DNA from 2 places in the Alteromonas sp. H02 genome. Region 1 is predicted to be linked to the other one. Evidence: predicted binding sites of a transcription regulator. Region 1 holds the regulator's gene; the other holds the start of a gene.
The links. Region 1 encodes FliA, which starts transcription of late flagellar genes. Its sites were predicted from a motif close to CTAAAGNTNNNNNNNNNNNNGCCGATA; they were not measured.

Region 1 (6,804 bases):
TTCCAGTGATCGGTCTTCGTTCAGAATATCTTTGACCCGACGGCGATAAAAGCTGGAATCGTCAACAACCAGGACTTTAAAAGCCATTCAATAACAATCCTCTTCTCTACGCCGTTACTTGATCGCTTTGCGGGCGTATCGCTTAAGCAGGCTCGGAATATCCAAAATCAGTGCAATACCACCGTCTGAGGTAATGGTTGCCCCGGCCATACCAGGCGTACCTTGCAGTAAGGCATCCAGCGGTTTAATCACCACCTCTTCCTGACCGATTAAGGCATCCACCACAAAGCCCACCTGCTTGGTACCCATTTGCACCACAACCACGTGACCTTTGTCGCGCTCAATATTTTTAGGGCCACGGATCAGCCATTCGCCAAGGAAAAACAAAGGGATCGCCTTAGAACGCACTATCATGGTTAACTGACCATCAACGGTATTAGTCTTTTTAATATCCATGTTAATGATTTCGCTAACCGCGCCCAGCGGTAACGCAAAGGTCTGTTTGCCTACCACGATCATCAATGTTGGCAGAATCGCCAGCGTCAGCGGTACCTTGATTTCAAGGCGGGTACCACGACCAAGCTGTGAATCAATATTCACGGTACCGTTGAGTTGGTTGATCTTGGTTTTCACCACGTCCATACCAACGCCACGGCCAGAGATGTCACTGATTTCCGTTTTGGTTGAAAACCCTGGCGCAAAGATCAGATTAAACGCTTCAACATCTGACATACGCGCTGCCGCATCGGCATCGAGCACGCCGCGGGAAATCGCAATGTCTTTCAGCTTGTCAGGGTCCATCCCCTTACCGTCGTCTTCGATGACCAGTAAGATATGATCCCCTTCCTGAGACGCTGACAACTTAACTTTACCCATGCGGGGTTTGCCGGCTGCCTGACGGTCATCGGGCATTTCGATACCGTGATCCACTGAGTTTCGCACCAGGTGAACCAACGGATCGGCCAGTGCCTCTACCAGGTTTTTATCCAGATCGGTTTCTTCGCCTTCCAGTTCAAGAGTAATTTCTTTCTTCAGGCTACGCGCCAAATCCCTTACCACCCGGGGGAAGCGACCAAATACTTTCTTGATTGGCTGCATGCGCGTTTGCATTACAGCCCCCTGCAGGTCGCCAGTCACAACATCCAGGTTAGCAATGGCCTTGGACATTGATTCATCGTTAATGCTAATGCCCAGACTCAGTAGTCGGTTACGCACCAGTACCAGCTCACCAACCATATTCATAATCTGGTCAAGACGGCGGGTGTCCACCCGTACCGTTGTTTCTGGCTGTGGCGCAGCAGGTGCAGCTTTTTTCTCTTCTTTTTTGGCAGCAGGTTCGGCTGCTTTAGCCGTTGCAGCCGGCTTACTTTCGGCTTTGGCTGGCGCAGGCGCCTTAGCTGCCGGTTTGGCCGCTGGCGTTTCGGCTTTAGCCGGTTCGGGTGGCTTGTTTTCGACTTTTACCCGTGGCTTCTCAGCCGGTTTGTCTGCTTTGGGTGCGCCAACACCCGGACCTTTACCCTGACCATGTAATTGATCGAGTAAGGCTTCAAATTCGTCATCAGAGATTTCTTCATCGCCTGCCGACTCTGCGGCCGGAGCCGGACTGGCCGGTGGCGGGGTAGCAGGTGCAGCAGCTTCGCCGCCAAACTGGCCCTTACCGTGTAACTCATCGAGCAGCGCTTCAAACTCATCGTCGGTAATGTCTTCCTCACCGCCACTGCTGGCTGTAGGCGCAGGTGTTGGTGTAGGAGCCGGAGCTGGCGCTTTAGTGGCCGATGCGCCCGGTGCTCCACCGGTGCCATGCAGTTCATCCAGCAACGCTTCAAACTCATCTTCTGTGATGTCTTCAATCAGCTCTGCTGGGTCTTCTGTAGCAGCGGTATCTTCTTCCAGTTCGAACGTTTCTTCTTCTACAACAGGTTCGGGTTCGGCAACGGGCGCTTCTTCCTGAGTGTCGCCAAAGATATTTTCTCCGGGTGTTTCGGGATTACTGAGTTTATGCAGTGTTTCAACCAGCGCCGCGTCAGCCGGTTCCAGCGGCTCGCGCATTTTGACCTTTTCAAACATCTCGACCACAACGTCGGTGGCTTGCAGGATAGTATCCATGAGCTCCGGCGTAAGAGAACGCTGGCCATTGCGCATAACGTCAAAAACGTTTTCCGCACCGTGGCAAATCTCGACCAGTTCGGTCAGTGACAAAAATCCGGCACCACCTTTTACCGTGTGATAGCCCCGGAATATAGCATTGAGAAGGTCCTTATCCTCTGGATTGTTCTCCAGCTCGACTAACTGCTCCTGGAGTTGCTCAAGAATTTCTCCGGCTTCAACCAGAAAATCCTGCAATATATCTTCATCGACATCAAAAGACATGTATCCGCTCCCCTAAAAACCCAGGCTGGATAAAAGGTCATCCACATCATCCTGGCCAGACACCACATCGTCGCGCGATTCGGCATCAATAATTGGCCCTTCAGCAACAATTGCTTTTTCGACCTTCGGCTGCGATGTTTTGGCAGCTTTTGTCACTTCTGCTCCGCCGAACACAGTAAGCATGTGGACCAGACTGTCTTCTACTTCTTTAACCAGCTCTATTACGCGCCGGATAACCTGACCGGTTAAGTCCTGATACCCTTGCGCCATCAGCACTTCGGTGAGTAGCCCCATCATCTTATCGGCATCTGTCAACGAAGACTCAAGATGTTTATCCAGGTCAAGACACATGGATTTAAATTCGTCGAGTTCGATTTCGCGGTTCATTAATTTTTTCCACTCAGGCATCAGACTGTCTAATTGCCCTTTCATGGTTTCCACAATCGACATGCTCTGTTCAACAGCATCCATTGTAGTATTAGCCGCTTTTTCGGTTTCTTCAATAACGTAGGTTAATCGGGTTTGCGCATCCGGGATATCTTCGTTTGCCAAACCGGCAATCCGTTCATCCAATTGAAAATTATTTAATGAGTCGTGCAGCTGACGGGTAAGCTTACCCACCTCAGCGAATAATTCGACAGACTCTTTCATGGTGACAGCGTCAAGCAGGGCATTAGCAGAATCGGTATCACCTTCTTCCAGAAAGGTAACCAACTGCTTCGCTTCATCCAGCGTAATGGGGACTTTCTTATTTTCAGTCATCCAGTTGTCCTCGGCGGTTAAACACGTTACTGGATTAACCTAAACGTTCAAAAATCTTTTCTAGTTTTTCTTTTAGTGTAGCGGCAGTGAACGGTTTAACTACGTAGCCATTAACACCCGCCTGGGCGGCTGCTACGATTTGTTCCTTTTTCGCCTCGGCAGTCACCATCAGTACCGGTAGATGCTTCAGGCTATCGTCAGCACGAATCGCGCGCAGCAGGTCGATCCCCTGCATGCCAGGCATGTTCCAGTCGGTTACTACAAAGTCAAAGTCGCCCTGCTGCAGCATTGGCAGCGCAGTACTTCCATCATCGGCCTCCTGAATATTGGAAAAGCCGAGATCTTTGAGTAAGTTTTTGATAATACGTCTCATCGTAGAAAAATCATCTACCACGAGAATTTTCATATTCTTATCCAAAATTGCCTCCAGTGAGGATAGTCATATTGTTAGTATAGTTAATGTTACTCACCAGTCTGCCAGGACCGCATGCGCGCTTTAAGTTTTAACATCGCCTGGCTGTGAATTTGACTGACCCGTGATTCACTTACCTCGAGAACCTCGCCGATTTCCCGCAGGTTTAATTCTTCGTCATAATACAAGGATAGTACGATCGCTTCACGTTCTGGTAATGTAGTAATAGCATGCGCCAGCGCTTTTTGAAATGAACCTTGCATTAAATCTTCCAGCGGTGAATCCGTGCCCCGCGACTCATCCGTCGCTATCACGTCTTCAGACACGCCTAAGTCTTCAATACCAACCAGTTTGCCGGCATTGACCTCTGATAACATCTGGTGGTATTCGGGCAGCGACACATTGAGTTTAGCAGCAATGTCAACATCCCGTGCATCCCGCCCGGTTTCACGCTCTACCTGGGAGATCGCATCAGAAATGGCCCGGCCGTTCTTATGGACCGACCGGGGTGTCCAGTCACCCTTGCGAATTTCGTCCAGCATGGCACCACGGATGCGAATTCCGGCAAACGTTTCGAAACTGGCTCCTTTACTGCCATCAAAGTTTTTCGCCGCCTCAAGCAGGCCAATCATACCGGCCTGGATCAGGTCATCAACAATTACACTGGCTGGCAGCCGCGCCATTAAATGGTGAGCAATACGTTTAACTAAAGAAGCATGTCGCTCAACCAGCTGCGCTTTATCGGTTTGTTGTTTGTACGCTGCAGCTTTGCTATTCACGCTATCTCCCTGCCACCTTCGACGCGATCAATTGCTCGACGAAGAACTCAAGGTGTCCGCCAGGCTGCGCCGGGATAGGCCAGGTCAGTGCTTTTGTAGCCAGTTGACCAATGGCGACCGATGCCGGAGATGATGGGAATGCATCAACAATGGCGGTTTGTTTACGAACCGCCCGGCGAATATTTTCATCAAAGGGGATAGTTGCCACTAATTCCAACGCCACGTCGAGGAAGCGACCGGTAACTTTCGACAACTTACTGAACAACTCCTGCCCCTCACGCACGTCCCTGACCATGTTAGCCACTATCTTAAAACGGAAAATGCCGTGATCGCGGTTAAGGATCTTGATAAGTGCGTAGGCATCAGTGAGTGAGGTGGGTTCGTCACATACCACTACCAGAATGTCCTGGGATGCTCTTGAAAAGCTCAGCACCATGTCAGAAATACCCGCGGCCGTATCGACAATAAGCACGTCGATTTGCGAACGCAGTTCACTGAATGCACGAATGAGCCCCGCATGCTGAGTGGGCGACAGCTCGGTCATCGACTGGGTACCGGAGGTCGCCGGGGCAATTTTGATCCCATGCGGACCGGTTACCAGTACTTCGTCAAGCGTGCATTCGCCGGACAACACATGAGACAGATTCTTCTCTACGCGTAATCCCAGCATCACGTCTACGTTGGCCAGGCCAAGGTCTGCATCCAGAACCATGACCTTTTTGCCCTGTTTTGCCATTGCAATAGCGGTGTTCAGAGTAACGTTGGTTTTCCCTACTCCGCCCTTTCCGCCAGTTACGGCTATTACCTTGATTAATCGTGATTGATTCATCTTTCGTAAGCTACTCGCCTGGTCTTCAATCATACTGCCTGTGCTGTGTTTACATCGGAACTGCTATTAGTATGATTCAAACCATACTTTTTATAAAGCTTTGCTGCTAAAGAGATTATAGATTTTGCATTAGCAACATGAATATCCTCAGGCACCTGTTGGCCATCGGCAACATAACTGACTGGCAACTGCGCTTCAATTACATTACTGATCACCTCACCTAAACTATAGCACTCATCCAGCTTAGTGATGATACATCCTTGCAAATCAATACTCTTATAGGCATTTATTATGTGCTTAAGTGTAGCCTGTTGCGTGTTACCCTGCACAACTAAATAGTTTTTTACCTGCTGACCGCTCACCTGGCCGAAGGTAGCCAACTGACTGATCAGGCGACTATCGCGCTGACTAAAGCCTGCGGTATCAATCAGTACCAGGCGTTTATTACGTAACTGGAACAGCAAATCGGCTAATTGTTCACCAGACTGCGCTTTACGAACCGGGCAGCCAATTATTTTGCCGTAGGTAGCTAACTGCTCATAGGCAGCAATGCGATAAGTATCAATTGTAATCAGAGCAACCTGGTCGGCACCGTACTTTTGTGCATAACGGGCAGCCAGCTTGGCAATGGTAGTGGTTTTGCCGGTACCGGTTGGCCCGACCAACGCCACCACACCCTGTTGGGTAAGAATATCATCGTTGTTAGTGGTCAGACGATTGGACAATAGTTTTAGCAGATACAACCAGGCTTCACGCTCGTTGCACTCGGCCGGGGTATAAGTTACCAGCTGGGCTGCCAGCGTCTGGCTGATGCCCATGTCGCAAAGCTGCTGAAGCAGGTAACGCTGCTGCGGTTTAAGCCGCGAGTGTTGCTGTTGTTGTATATCAGCCAACTGGAACTGCAAGACATTGCGTAGTGAGGCAATTTCAGCACGAATATCGGCCAGGCTACTACCACCGCTAAGCTCGGTTTCTTCGTTTTCGACATCAAATACCGGGGTTTCCGGCTTAGCCGGGGCAACCTCAGGAGCGGGTTTAGCAGGCGCGCGTTTTTCCGCTTCCGCATTGGCTGCTTCAACGCGCTGGGCAACGGCGGCCTTCTGCTCAGCCTGCTTCTCCAGCAGAGCACGCAGGGTATCCGGACCATCATCACCAATAATTTCACTCAAGGTCGGCAAACCACCTTCGCTTTGCTTAGCTACCTGCGCTTTGGGTTTAGGCGGTACCGATAATTTAGCGACCGGCTCTTTATCGTAGGCCGCTACCAGTTCGATGCCGTCGGCCACTTTGCGGTTTGACATGATCACCGCATCACTACCCAGTTCATTTTTTACCTGGCTTAATGCTTCACGCATGTCTTTGCCAAAAAATCGTCTAATTTTCATAATGACCTCTTAGGTATCAGGGTGCCTGTCAGATTACTGACCGACGGACGAAACAATGCGTACCTGCTTATCATCCGGGATTTCCTGGTACGACAATACATGCAAGCCACTCACTGCATTCTTTAAGAATCTCGACAATACCGGGCGTAACATGCCCGATGTTAATAATACGGCTGGCTCACCCGCCAGTTCCTGCTGCTGACCAGCCTGTTGCAACGACTGTTGCAGGCGCTCAGCCAGCCCCGGCTCGATACCGGCACCATCATC
Region 2 (6,804 bases), 1.7 Mb from region 1:
CCGGCAATACGCATTCCGGTATTTGTGATGATCATCGCCGCCTTCGTTACTATTATTCAGTTGTTGATGAATGCTTTCACCTATGAGCTTTACCTGGCATTGGGGATATTTATCCCCCTTATCGTAACTAACTGTGCCATTATCGGCCGCGCCGAAGCCTTTGCATCAAAGAATCCTTTACCGGTTTCGGCATTTGATGGCCTGATGATGGGCTTAGGTTTCACGTTTATTCTGGTGGTCCTCGGTGGACTCCGGGAACTACTGGGTAACGGCACCCTGTTAAACGGTGCAGAGCGTCTTTTTGGGGCAGGAGCGGAAAGCTGGAAAGTCACTGTTTTTACCACTGAACACCCCTTTTTACTGGCCATCTTACCGCCGGGCGCGTTTTTAGGTATGGGCCTGCTTATTGCTGTTAAAAACATTATCGATAAGAAAATGGCAGAGCAAGCCGCTGCCAGTGAAACCAAAACCGTTGTCCGTGCCCGGGTCACTGCAGAGAGTTAGAAGTCATGAATAAAGCCAAACGACTGGAAATTTTAACCCGTCTTCGTGATGCCAATCCGCACCCGACCACCGAGCTTAATTTCTCCAGCCCTTTTGAGTTGCTCGTGGCCGTAACGCTATCGGCACAGGCAACGGATGTCAGTGTAAATAAAGCAACTGACAAACTTTTCCCGGTTGCCAATACCCCAGAGGCCATTTATGCACTGGGAGTAGAAGGATTAAAAGATTACATCAAAACCATTGGTCTGTTTAATTCAAAAGCACAAAACGTCCATAAGCTTTGCCAGATCCTGATTGAACAACATGGTGGTGAAGTACCGGAAAGTCGTGAGGCACTCGAAGCCTTGCCCGGCGTTGGCAGAAAAACGGCTAATGTGGTGCTCAACACCGCGTTTGGCTGGCCGACCATTGCAGTGGACACCCACATTTATCGCGTATCGAATCGCACCAAATTTGCCATGGGCAAAACGGTAGAAAAAGTAGAAGAGAAGCTGCTTAAAGTGGTACCCAAAGAGTTCAAGGTCGACGTACATCACTGGCTTATCCTGCACGGACGCTACACCTGTACCGCCCGCAAGCCTCGCTGTGGCTCATGCATTATTGAAGACTTGTGTGAATTTAAGGACAAGGTGGACGACTAGTTCCGGCACCTCGTTTGTACTCAAAAGGGGTCATTCTTCTGGCTCTGAGCCTGTTACGAGCGGCCGCCTACAAACGGCCGCTACCTATCAGCCCGGCTATCATACCGGTGAAGCCAACTATCAGCGCGCCATAGAGCCCGATATTGCCCCAGCAACGCTGCCAAAAGGCCTGACGCTCTGATTCAGCGGATAGCGGTTTACTGCCGAACAGGTCATACATTATAACCCGTTGCATTTTCTTGGTCTGCACACTTAAACCACCCGCAAATAGAGTATAAGCCAGCACCGGCATCACCCAACCGGTGGTTAACTCATAAGCCCCGGCCAGTAACACGCCGCTTATCAGTAGCCAGATGACGGTGATTTTGCGCAACTGTTTAAGGCGCACTTTCTGACTCTCGATGGTCATATTCTTCAGTGGTAACCGGGTACTCCAAAACACACTCAAGGCCCCCAGTAAAGAGGCAAAGAAAGCACCGCTTAGCAGTATTTTCATCACACCAGCACCGCCAGATTTCGCTAACACGGTTCCACCAGTGGCCTGGGCAGGCGCGCTGACACTGGCTCCGGCCAGCAATATGGAAGTAATAGTTAACGTCGGCGCGGTGGTTAAAATAAGCTGACCATAGCGGTCCAGCAAACTGGCTTTTAAGGCTTTGCGTGCCCGGCTTAGCCGCTGGCGAACCAGCTCCGGTGACACCGAGAGTAACTCAGCCACCTGACTGGCAGACTGGTCTTCCCGGTAATACAGCAACACCATTTCGCGACTTTCTTCAGGCAGCTCATCGACCACTTGTTTAAGGATCAATCCGGTTTGTTCGCGGTTCAGGCTGGTCTCTGGCGGCAATTCGTCATCACAATAAGCGGCGAACAAGGCATCCGCCTCCTCACCACCCACACGGTCTGCCAGGCGATTATCGCGCAGGTAATTATAGGCCGCGTAGCGCGCCGACTGACGGACCCAGGGTAAAAAACTGGCCGCATTTTTGAGCGTGTGCAGCTTTTGCCAGCAACTGATAAATACCTGCTGGGTAATTTCCTCGCTGGCATCAAGATCGCGGGTTATCGACAGTGCAATGCTGGCTATGGTATTACGGCTGGCCGCCACCAGCCGGTTAAATGCCGATTCATCGCCGCGCTGCGCGGCAATCACATCGTCACTTGAAATCACGCTTTGTGCAGTCATTCTTTTGCTCCATGCTGTTGTTCATTGTACCCACTATGCAACGATTCGCCGCCTGCAGCATTGCTATTGGCAGACCAAATCGCCACCACAATAGCCACAATTACACCAAACGAGCGGGTACGGGTGTTGTTACATAACCTTCTCAGCGATTTCTTCATCAGAGTATCTTCCTTATTTAACCGTGTTTATTAAAGAAACCGCTTCCACCAAAAGTGTGACAGATAATTAAAAATAATGTCGAAACGCGCTTTTTACTTAGTCAGGCTTTCAAACCAGCTATTTAGCCCGCTGGTCACAATTTACTTTAATCTGCCAGGCAGATTAATTACAGTGCCACAATAAACTTTGTCACTGTCATACTGTTGAAAAACAGCTGAATTATATTGCCTGATTAAGGAGCTTTTTATGCGAATGTTACACACCATGTTACGGGTTAAAGACCTGGATACTTCCCTGGCGTTTTATGTTGATACCATGGGCATGAAGTTACTGCGTAAAAGCGAGAATACCGAATACGAATATACCCTGGCATTTGTAGGTTATGCCGATGAGTCGGAGCAAGCAGTCCTGGAATTAACTTACAACTGGGGAGATAACGAGTACGACCTGGGCAATGCCTATGGTCACGTTGCCTTTGCCGTCGAGGATATCTATGCCTTTTGCGAACAGCTGGAAGCAAAAGGTGCGGATGTTTATCGCAAACCGGGGCCGGTAAAAGGCGGTAAAACCGTGATTGCCTTTGTTCGCGATCCTGACGGTTATGCCATTGAATTAATTCAACCTGAGTAACCTTTTGTGTTAAACGTCTCTGTAAAAACACTGCGAATCCTGTCACTGACCGCTCTGGTGTCATTTCAATCCATGGCGTTCGATATCATTGCTCACCGCGGCGCGTCGGGTTACCTGCCTGAGCATACGCTGGCGTCCACGGCCATGGCTTACGCCCAGCAACCAGACTACATTGAGCAGGATCTGGTGATGACAGGCGATGGCCACCTGGTGGTGTTACATGATATTCATCTGGAAAGGGTTACCAATGTAGAAACGGTTTTCCCCATCCGACACCGCGAGGACGGGCGTTATTATGCGCTGGACTTTACCCTGTCTGAACTCAGGTCACTAAACGTCCACGAACGCACCGATGCAAAGGGTAAACAGGTCTACTCAAATCGTTATCAGGGCAACGGTCCGTTTTCTGTTGCAACGTTTGAGGAACATATCAGCACAATCCTTTCTCTTAATGCTACTACCGGTGGATCCGTGGGTTTGTACGCTGAAATCAAATCGCCTGCCTGGCATCGGGAACAGGGCGTAGATATCAGTAAAGCGGTGCTTGAGGTATTACGTGAACATCATCTCGATGATGTCAGCGCCAACATCTACATTCAGTGCTTTGATTTTGCTGAAATTAAACGTCTGAGAGAGGAACTTGGGGCCGAGGTAAAACTAATACAGCTGTTGGCAGAGAACAGCTGGAACGAAACCCCAACAAACTATGATAAATTAAAAACACAGGAAGGTATCGAAGAGTTATCCCGTTATGTTCAGGGTATTGGACCATGGCTTGGTCATGTCACCCGGTATGAGGGTGGCAAACCCACGACTGAGTTAACCCCCTGGATCGAAACCGCAAAACAACAAGGCCTGTTAATTCATCCCTATACTTATCGTACAGATGCTTTACCGCCAGGGATAAGTGCAGATCAGTTACTGATGCTGATCATAAAAAAATGGCAGTTTGACGGGCTGTTTACCGACCAGGTTCCGCCGGTAAAGCGCTTTTTACAAAGCCAGTAACCACGACCCTGTAAAAAAGCCGCGAAAGTTATCGCGGTTTTTTTATGCTTCAACAGATTCAGGATTTTGCCATCCTGACCACTACCCTGCGGTTCGTTGCCCGCGACTGACTGGTGGTATTGGGCGCAATATGCCGTTTCTCACCATGCCCGGTTATTTCGATGCGATCCTCACCTACGCCTAAGTCGGTAAGGAAATTTTTTACTTCGTTAGCGCGTTTTACCGATAGCTGCTGGTTATTCCAGGAGCCGCCGTAGCTATCGGTATAGCCATCAAGCAGCACCAGTTCCAGTTCGTTATCCTCACGCAAATAGTCGCCTATCATTTGCAGGCGTCGTTTGGAATATTTGGACAACTCGGTAGAGTTTTTCTCATAGCTCAGCACTGTGTAGCTGATGTCGTCAAAACTGTATGGCAGTAAATTGGCCACACAGCTGACAAACTCCTGATACACCGGCGCAAAGTTACTGGCGTTAAGGCCTACGGCAACCTTATCATTCGGGTTGTACCAGTCCTGATAATAAATGGTTGGCCAAAACCCTTTTTCCAGCTCGCTAAGCATGGTCCAGGCGGTATCTTCGGGCAAGTCACCATCGTACTGGGTGCGCAAGGTCATATCGGCAATTTGCCGGGCCCTGACGCCGGGCATCCACTTCGGGGGCACCGCATAAACTGCGGCCGTGCCAAATTTCTTAGGCAGCAGATTCATATCCAGCACAAACTCCATATTGAGCTGCTTGGACGCTTCACTGGTAAACTGGGCTTCACCGTATCCGGGTAATGCATGACTGAGAGTGCAGCTTAGCCGGGTTTGCTCACTAAGTTGCCACTGTGAGCTTTCTACCGTTGAATGGTACTGACGCAGCGATGCCTGCACAGGCGTAGCAGCCATCCCCAAAAATCCAATGGAAAATGAAATAAGCGAAACCGATTTCAACATGTATAGCCTCAGCAATCGATAAACCTGTTAACCTTCGTCTCTATCTTATCGTCAACGAACAATAAAAGTTTAGCACCGGGTAGATAGTCAGCGCTAATATTGACATAATTCCGCCCCTGATGAGAACTTTGTTTGATTATCCGAACACTGGGTCCATCCGCCATTACCGTCAGGTTTACTATTCAACCACCAGATATAGAGTGATATGTCACAAACAATTCCCCCTTTGTCACAACGCTTCAGAGGCTACTTTCCGGTTATCATTGATGTCGAGACTGCGGGCTTTAACGCCACCACCGATGCCTTATTAGAAATTGCCGCCGTGACTCTGAGCATGGACAGCAATGGCATGTTAGCGCCAGCCGAAACCTTTCATGCGCACATTACACCGTTTGAGGGGGCAAACCTGGAACAAGCTGCACTCGATTTTAATGGCATCGATCCTGACTGCGCTTTACGTGGCGCAATCAGTGAAGATGAAGCGATGAAAGGTTTATGCAAACATATTCGCAAGCTGCAGAAAGCCGCGGACTGCCAGCGCAGCGTAATAGTGGCGCATAATGCCACGTTCGATCAGGGTTTTGTGAATGCGGCGATTGCACGTTGCAATATTAAACGTACGCCATTCCACCCATTTGTTTCATTTGACACCACCACACTCGCCGGGCTTGCTTTAGGGCAAACCGTATTGGTAAAGGCCTGTCAGGCCGCCGGCATCAGCTTTGATCAGAACGAAGCCCATTCCGCCCTTTACGATGCCGAAAGAACTGCCGAATTGTTCTGCTATATCCTTAATCGCTATGCCAGTCTGGGCGGCTGGCCATTACCCGCACCAGACGAAAACTAAGTTTAGTAATTAGCACTATAGCCGTAAGTCAGGGATCGTCTGAGCTAAAAAATCAAAGCAAAAAAAAGAGGCACCGGAGTGCCTCTTTTCGTTAATTAAATCGTGATTAAAGTTCTTCTGACTTCTCAGACAGATACTTAGCAACACCTGCAGGGCTTGCGTCCATACCCGCTTTACCTTCAGTCCAGCCAGCCGGGCAAACTTCACCGTGCTCTTCGTGGAAATCCAGCGCATCAACCATACGTAACATTTCATCGATATTACGACCTAAAGGCAGATCGTTAACTACCTGATGGCGTACCTGACCTTCTTTGTCGATCAGGAAAGAACCACGGAACGCAACACCTGCTTCCGGATGCTCAACGTCATAGGCCTGACAAATTTCGTGCTTGGTGTCAGCAACCAGCGTGTATTTAACCGGCCCGATACCGCCTTCATTTACAGGGGTGTTACGCCATGCGTTGTGCGAGAACTGAGAATCGATTGATACACCGATAACCTCAACGCCACGCTTAGTGAATTCTTCGTAACGCTTATCAAAAGCAATCAGTTCTGACGGACATACAAAGGTAAAGTCCAGTGGATAGAAAAAGACAACTGCTTTTTTGCCTTTAATGGCTTCGCTCAGGGTAAAGCTGTCAACAATTTCACCACTGCCTAACACGGCTGCTGCAGTAAAATCCGGGGCTGGACGTCCAACAAGTACGCTCATATCTATTCTCCATTTTCATTATGTGAATGGCAGTAGTTGTGATCTATATCACATCAGTATCTGCTGCTGCCTGATATAGTGAGTGCAATAAATGAAAATACAATTGACGTTACAGACTTTTTTAAACTCATCAGACCAGATGGCCTGTATATTTCCTCAATATGTGACCGAACCATC

Region 2: the regulator FliA is predicted to act here: its motif matches at 5,115-5,141, upstream of AC566Q_RS08705 (flagellar protein MotY).

What each region holds. Positions count from the first base shown of each region.
Region 1 covers NZ_CM185021.1:3,552,551-3,559,354, forward strand. Annotated here, with positions in the region: gene AC566Q_RS16470 (protein-glutamate methylesterase/protein-glutamine glutaminase) at 1-87, opposite strand, end outside; gene AC566Q_RS16475 (chemotaxis protein CheA) at 115-2,370, opposite strand; gene AC566Q_RS16480 (protein phosphatase CheZ) at 2,383-3,132, opposite strand; gene cheY (chemotaxis response regulator CheY) at 3,167-3,550, opposite strand; gene AC566Q_RS16490 (RNA polymerase sigma factor FliA) at 3,595-4,323, opposite strand; gene AC566Q_RS16495 (MinD/ParA family protein) at 4,325-5,185, opposite strand; gene flhF (flagellar biosynthesis GTPase FlhF) at 5,182-6,537, opposite strand; gene flhA (flagellar biosynthesis protein FlhA) at 6,571-6,804, opposite strand, start outside.
Region 2 covers NZ_CM185021.1:1,901,893-1,908,696, reverse strand. Annotated here, with positions in the region: gene AC566Q_RS08735 (electron transport complex subunit E) at 1-504, shown strand, start outside; gene nth (endonuclease III) at 510-1,145, shown strand; gene AC566Q_RS08725 (RNA polymerase sigma factor) at 1,213-2,331, opposite strand; gene AC566Q_RS08720 (hypothetical protein) at 2,328-2,489, opposite strand; gene gloA (lactoylglutathione lyase) at 2,737-3,120, shown strand; gene glpQ (glycerophosphodiester phosphodiesterase) at 3,127-4,128, shown strand; gene AC566Q_RS08705 (flagellar protein MotY) at 4,187-5,020, opposite strand; gene rnt (ribonuclease T) at 5,274-5,915, shown strand; gene AC566Q_RS08695 (peroxiredoxin) at 6,022-6,627, opposite strand.